Regions from separate parts of the Bradyrhizobium sp. SZCCHNR2028 genome, predicted to be linked through region 1. Evidence: riboswitches for the same ligand, from Rfam matches in the RefSeq annotation. Region 1 holds a riboswitch; the other holds the start of a gene.

Evidence for each region. Region 1 has a riboswitch for S-adenosylmethionine ahead of QX121_RS16045 (homoserine O-acetyltransferase). Riboswitches for the same ligand answer to the same signal wherever they lie in the genome.
Region 2: it holds a riboswitch for S-adenosylmethionine, as region 1 does, so the genes downstream of both, QX121_RS27715 (O-succinylhomoserine sulfhydrylase) here and QX121_RS16045 (homoserine O-acetyltransferase) in region 1, are expected to answer to the same signal.

The regions. Positions count from the first base shown of each region.
Region 1 is NZ_JAUHJF010000008.1:213,214-216,620, reverse strand. It holds gene QX121_RS16055 (GIY-YIG nuclease family protein) at 1-149, opposite strand, end outside; gene metW (methionine biosynthesis protein MetW) at 236-901, opposite strand; gene QX121_RS16045 (homoserine O-acetyltransferase) at 905-2,119, opposite strand; SAM riboswitch at 2,211-2,290, opposite strand; gene QX121_RS16040 (chorismate mutase) at 2,488-3,321, shown strand; gene hisC (histidinol-phosphate transaminase) at 3,359-3,407, shown strand, end outside.
Region 2 is NZ_JAUHJF010000025.1:7,892-11,298, forward strand. It holds gene QX121_RS27705 (MATE family efflux transporter) at 1-116, opposite strand, end outside; gene QX121_RS27710 (2'-deoxycytidine 5'-triphosphate deaminase) at 237-1,343, opposite strand; SAM riboswitch at 1,456-1,535, shown strand; gene QX121_RS27715 (O-succinylhomoserine sulfhydrylase) at 1,612-2,820, shown strand; gene QX121_RS27720 (SGNH/GDSL hydrolase family protein) at 2,902-3,407, opposite strand, start outside.

The sequences.
Region 1 (3,407 bases):
ACCAATCGCTTCAAGCCATACCGCCTGGTGAAGCCATCAACCAAGCCGGATCGATGCTGAAAGACACGGCGCATGAGATCGCTGGTCACGCCGACATAGAGCGCACCGTTGGGACGATTAGTCATGAAGTACACGTAGCCGCCCGCCATCTCGCCATACTGCAAGACGTGGATGGCCGGGAGAGCGGGCCACAAACTTCAACAAGGCCCCGGGGCTGCGGTCGCCCCCCGTCTCCCTACCGCCCCTTCTCCGCCCTGCTCAGAAGAAACACCCCCTGCTCGCCGAACATGTTCCAGAACCACCAGGGCATGGCGACGCGCAAGGGACGGCCGTAACTATCAAGTGCGACGGCGCGCTCCATCTTGACGCCGATCTCGTCGCAGAGCTGCACGAAGTCCTTGATGGTGCAGAAATGGATGTTCGGCGTGTCGTACCAGGTGAAAGGCAGATTGTCGGTGCGCGGCATGTGGCCGCCGACCAGCAGCTGCAGCCGCAGCCGCCAGAAGCCGAAATTCGGGAAGGTGACGATGGCACGGCGGCCGATGCGCAGGAGATTTTCCAGCACCGTCTTGGGCCGCCGCGTCGCCTGCAGGGTCTGCGACAGGACCACGTAGTCGAACGCATCGTCGGGATAATCGACGAGATCGGTGTCGGCATCGCCCTGCACCACCGCGAGGCCCTTGGCGACACAATGGTTGACGCCCTCGCGCGACAGCTCGATGCCGCGGCCGTCGATGCCGCGGCTCTCGAGCAGCTGCAGCAGGTCACCGTCGCCGCAGCCGATGTCGAGCACCTTGGAACCGCTCTCGACCATGCCGGCGATCAGGAGATGATCGGGCCGATAGGCCAGCACCTCGCCGCCGGAGAATCCGTTCAGCGGCAGCACACCCTGCATGCTCATGTCTCAGCCTCCCGTCGCGACCTTGAGGCCGCGCGCCTTGCCGGCGGAATCGAGAAAAGCGCTGGCGATCTCGAAGAACTCGGGGACGTCGAGCAGGAACGCGTCGTGCCCCCTGTCGGTCTCGATCTCGGCAAACGACACCCGCGCGCTGGACGCGTTGAGCGCATGCACCAGCGCCCGCGACTCCGAAGTCGGAAACAGCCAGTCGCTGGTGAAGGACACCACGCAGAAGCGGGTCTTGATGCCGCGGAACGCCGCCGCCAGCACGCCATCGTGGTCGCCGGCGATGTCGAAATAGTCCATCGCGCGCGTCAAATAGAGATAGGAGTTGGCATCGAAGCGCTCGACGAAGGACGAGCCCTGATAGCGCAGATAGCTCTCGACCTGGAAATCGGCGTCGAACGAGAACGTCGGCAACTCGCGGTCCTGCATGCGGCGGCCGAACTTGCGATGCAGGGCTGCATCCGACAGATAGGTGATATGCGCGGCCATCCGCGCCACCGCGAGGCCGCGATGCGGATGGACGCCCTTGTCGCCGTAGCGTCCGTGGTCCCAATCCGGATCGGCCATGACGGCCTGGCGGCCGAGCTCGTGGAAGGCGATGTTCTGCGCCGAGTGCCGCGTGGCACAGGCGATCGCGAGCGTGGCGAACACGCGTTGCGGATAGGCCACCGTCCATTGCAGCGCCTGCATGCCGCCCATCGAGCCGCCGACCACGGCGAACAGCGTGTCGATGCCGAGATGGTCGATCAGCATCGCCTGGGCGCGCACCATGTCGGGGATGGTGATGATCGGGAAATCGAGCCCCCAGACCTTGCCGGTCGCAGGGTTCAGCGAGGCCGGTCCGGTCGAGCCCATGCAGCCGCCAATCACGTTGGAGCAGATGATGAAATAGCGGCTCGGGTCGAGCGGGCGGCCGGGGCCGACCAGCGTCTCCCACCAGCCCGGCTTGCCGGTGACCGGATGACGGTTGGCGACGTGCTGGTCGCCGGTCAGCGCGTGGCAGACCAGGACCGCGTTCGATCTGTCGGCGTTGAGCTCGCCATAGGTCTGGTAGGCGATCTGGAACGGCGACAGGTCGACGCCGCAATCGAGCCTGAGCGGCTTGTCGGCACCGAACTGCGCGACCAGCGAGCTCGGATGATCGACCTCGTGCGAGCGCTCTTCGGGCGCAATCGTGCGCAGCGCGGAGGTGGGTTTCGGCGTCAGGCCTGTCATGTCTCTCACCCCGGCCATCCGGCAAGGGCTCCCGAACCACGTGACACATCAGGCCATGAAAAACCCGGCCTGAACTGGGGTTCGGCCGGGATCGATAACGCCCCCGGCCTGTTTAGCGAGTTTTTTAACGTGGCTGCAAGCCGGCCGGCTCAAATGACCACGGAACAGGCAGAAACTAGTCCCGCGGGCGCTCCGCGTCAAGGCAAGCTGGGGTTGACCGCCGATCGGGCGCCCCACGGCTGCAAACCAGCCAAGCCTAGGCGGCACAAGGTAAACTTGCTGTTGCGCGCGTCTCCCGCATCGGAGAGAACGACATCCGTTCCAGTCGGCCGCACGTTAACCGGTGGCCTGCGAAGAGTGACCAGCCCATGTCCAACCCGCCGCCTGCCCCGCCTTCGCTTGCCGATTTGCGCAAGGAGATCGACGCGATCGACGAGCAGGTCCATCAGCTCCTGATGAACAGGGCCGACATCATCGACCGGCTGATCAAGGTCAAGAAGACGCAGGAGGTCGGCTCGGCGTTCCGGCCGGCGCGAGAGGCCGACATGATGCGGCGCCTGGTACAGCGCCATCGCGGCATCCTGCCGCTCGACACCGTCGAGGGCATCTGGCGCGTGATCGTCTCGACGTTCACTTACGTGCAGGCGCCGTTCTCGGTTCACGCCGACGTGTCGGTCGGCGAATCCGCGATGCGCGATTCCGCCAGGTTCCATTTCGGCTTCGTGGTGCCTTATGTCGCCCATTTCAGCGCCCAGGCCGCCGTCGAAGCCGTGGCGCGCTCGAAGGGCGATCTCGCGCTGGTGTCGACGACCTCGGGGCATACGCCGTGGTGGATCACGCTGGAGCCCGCGGGCGCGCCGAAGATCATCGCGCGGATGCCGTTCATCGAGCGGGCCGACCATCCGGCGGCGCTGCCGGTGTTCGCGATCTCGCGCGTCGCGGACGACGCGCTGGTGCTGGAGGTCGAGACCTGGAGCATCCGCGTCTCCGGCTGGAATGCGCAGGTGTCCCGCGCGCTGTCGCCGCTCGCCGACGTCATCGCGGTGCCCGATACCGCCTTCGACGGCGCGGCGCTGTTGGTGTCGATCGAGTCGCCGTCGAACCTCGACAAGATCAAGGCTGCCCTGATCGCGGCGGGCGCCTCGGTCCGCTCGACGGCCCTCGTCGGCGGCCATGCGAAACGCTATACGGTTCCCAGCTGAGACGCCCCGCGCCAGTGATGATTTTCCGGAGTTGACGATGAACCGCCCCGTGCCGAATCCCGGCATCCTCGAGATTGCGCCCTACA
Region 2 (3,407 bases), on a different contig from region 1:
GACAGCAGGGTGCGCAGAATGGGTCCGTCGACGAGCGCATTCCGAACCGGCTTCGCGATGGGCGGCAACGTACGCCCCTCGCCGACCGGACTGTCGGCCAAGCCGATCTCGGACATGCTCGCTCCCCGTTTGGCCGCGCCATCTGGCGGGACCTTTGTCGTTCCTCCTAGCACACCGCCGGGCCGCGCCCCGTGCAGCGGGCGCATTGGGGGTGCGCGGTCAGCGCGCAGCCGGGCCTAGAGGCGGAAGTGCTTGGAGAGCTTCAGGCCCTGGGCCTGGTAGTTGGAGCCGATGCGGCTGCCATACATCGCGTTCGGCCGGGCCAGCATCTTCTCATAGACGAGGCGGCCGACGATCTGGCCATGCTCGAGGATGAACGGCACCTCGCGCGAGCGCACCTCAAGCACCGCGCGCGAGCCCTGCCCGCCGGCGCCGGCATAGCCGAAGCCGGGATCGAAGAAGCCGGCATAGTGGACACGGAATTCGCCCACCAGCGGATCGAACGGCACCATCTCGGCGGCGTAGTCCGGCGGCACCTGCACGGCCTCCTTCGAAGCCAGGATGTAGAACTCGCCGGGATCGAGAATGAGGCTGCCGTCGGGTCGCGCCTTGATCGGCTCCCAGAACTCCTCCACGGCATAGCCGGCGCGGCGGTCGACGTCGACGACGCCGGTATGGCGCTTGGCGCGATAGCCCACATAGCCGTTGGCATTGCTGCCGGACAGGTCGACGGAAAGAGCGACGCCGCCGACGAGATCCGCATCATCGCGATCCACCAGCCGCTCGGCCTGATGCAGCGCGATCAGTTCGTCCTCCGACAGAACCGCGTCGCGGTAGCGGAAGCGGACCTGGGACAGGCGCGAGCCTTCGCGCAGCAAAACGGGAAACGTCTTCGGGCTGATCTCGGCGTAGAGCGGACCGTGATAGCCGGCTCCGATCATGTCGAATCGTCGCGTGCCGTCGGCGATCACGCGGGTGAACACGTCGAGCCGCCCGGTCGAGCTCTTCGGATTGGCGGCCGCGACGATGTCCTTCGGCAGCGCGAGACTCTCCAAGAGCGGCACGATGTAGACGCAGTTGGTCTCCAGCACTGCGCCGTCGGCGAGCGCGAATTCGTGCAGCTTCAACTCGTCGATACGCTCGGCGACCGTCGCGCCCGGCCCGGGCAGAAAGCTTGCCCGCACGCGATAGGCGATGTCGCCGAGCCGCAGGTCCAGGCTCGCCGGCTGGATCTGGCTTTCGACAAAATCGTATGCGGGGATGATCAGGCCAGCCTCCGCCATCGCCACGATCATGCGATCGGGGAGGATGCCGTGGGCGTCGGGGCTGAGCGAAAACGGCAAGACCTGATCCTTTGCAGGCGCCGGAACGGCGGCTTATCGAGCCTATATAGGGTCTTTTTACCGGTTATCCGATGGCTGGCTTGACGGAAAGGCCGGTTGCGACTATGAGCACGACTTATCCCGTGGTGATTTGAGCCGGCCGGCTTGCAGCCACGTTAAATAAGTCGCTAAACAGGCCGGGGACGATTGTGATCCCGGCCGTGAGGAGTTTTCCCAGGCCGGTTTTTTTGTGCCCATCGCTGGAGGCGGTGGTCACGATGGAGGTCACATGTCGAAGTCCCCCGCGAAGGCCCCGGCGTCGTTCGCCCGCTATCGTCCTGAAACCCGCCTGGTGCATTCCGGCACCTTGCGTTCCGAATTCGGCGAGACCGCCGAGGCGCTCTATCTGACGCAAGGCTTCGTCTACGCCACCGCCGAGGAGTGCGAGGCGCGCTTCAAGGGCGAGGATCCCGGCTTCATCTATTCGCGCTTCTCCAACCCGACCACGGCAATGTTCGAGCGCCGCATGATCGAGCTCGAGGGCGCCGAGGCCTGCCGCTCGGCCGCAACCGGCATGGCCGCAGTCACCACGGCAATCCTCGCTCCCCTCCGTGCCGGCGATCACGTCGTCGCCGCCAAGGCGCTGTTCGGCTCGTGCCGCTACGTCGTCGAAGATCTCTTGCCGCGCTACGGCATCGAATCGACCCTGGTCGATGGGCTCGACCTCGACCAATGGCAGAAGGCGGTCAGGCCGAACACCAAGTCGTTCTTCCTGGAGAGCCCGACCAATCCGACGCTCGACGTGATGGACATTCCCGCGATCGCCGAGATCGCGCACGCCCGTGGCGCGCGACTGATCGTCGACAACGTGTTCGCGACCCCGATCTGGCAGAGCCCGCTCGCGCTCGGCGCCGACGTCGTGGTGTATTCCGCGACCAAGCACATCGATGGCCAGGGCCGCTGCCTCGGCGGCGTGATCCTGTCGTCGGAGGCGTTCATCGCCGAGCACATCCACAATTTCATGCGCCAGACCGGTCCGTCGATCTCGCCGTTCAACGCCTGGGTCCTGCTCAAGGGCCTGGAGACCTTGGCGGTGCGCGTGCGCGCGCAGACCGAGACGGCGGCGAAGGTGGCCGACTTTCTCGCGGCGCATCCGAAGATCTCGCGGCTGATCTATCCCGGTCGCGAGGACCATCCGCAGGCGGCGACCGTGCGCAAGCAGATGCGCGCCGGCTCGACGCTGGTCGGCTTCGAGGTGAAGGGCGGCAAGGCCAGCGCGTTCCGCACGCTCAACGGCTTGAAGCTCGCGCGCATCTCCAACAATCTCGGCGACGCCAAGACGCTGGTCACGCATCCGGCGACGACGACGCATCAGCGGCTGACGCCCGAGGCGCGCGCCGAGCTCGGCATCAGCGAGGGCTTCATCCGCTTCTCCGCCGGGCTCGAGCATGCCGACGATCTGATCGAGGATCTGGATGCGGCCCTGAGGGCCGCGTAGCGAATGGCCGCATAGAGAATGGCGAATAGGGCGTACCGATTGCATCCTATTCGCTACTCGCTATTTCCCTACTCGCCACTCTCACATCGGCCGATAGGTCAGCACGTTGGCCGGCGTGTTGATGCCGAGCTTGACCTGGCCGACCGAGCGGATGATGTCGTCGCCGAGCAGCTGGGCGAAGCAGGCGTAGCCCCAATCGCTCATGTGCAGACCGTCCGAGATCACGAACTCGTTGATCGGGATCGCCTGCCGCTCGTGCCAGTCGCGCATCACCTCGAAGCGGGGGAAGATGCCGGCGTGATGCAGCTCGGCGATACGCCCGAGCAGCTTGTTCATGCGGCTGGCGTTCTCCGAGCGCTCGTTGACGCGCGGCGAATATTGCAGGTCGACCAGCACGACATCGGAGGCCGCCGCCTGGATCTTGGCGACGCCGTCATCGACCAGCTTGGCGGTCTCGGCGGGATCGAGATCGCGCAGCACGGCATTGGTGCCGACCTGCCAGATCACGAGATCCGGATGCCGGTCGATCACCGACGTCTCCAGCCGCTTCATCATCTCCGGCGCATCCTCGCCGCCGACGCCGGCAT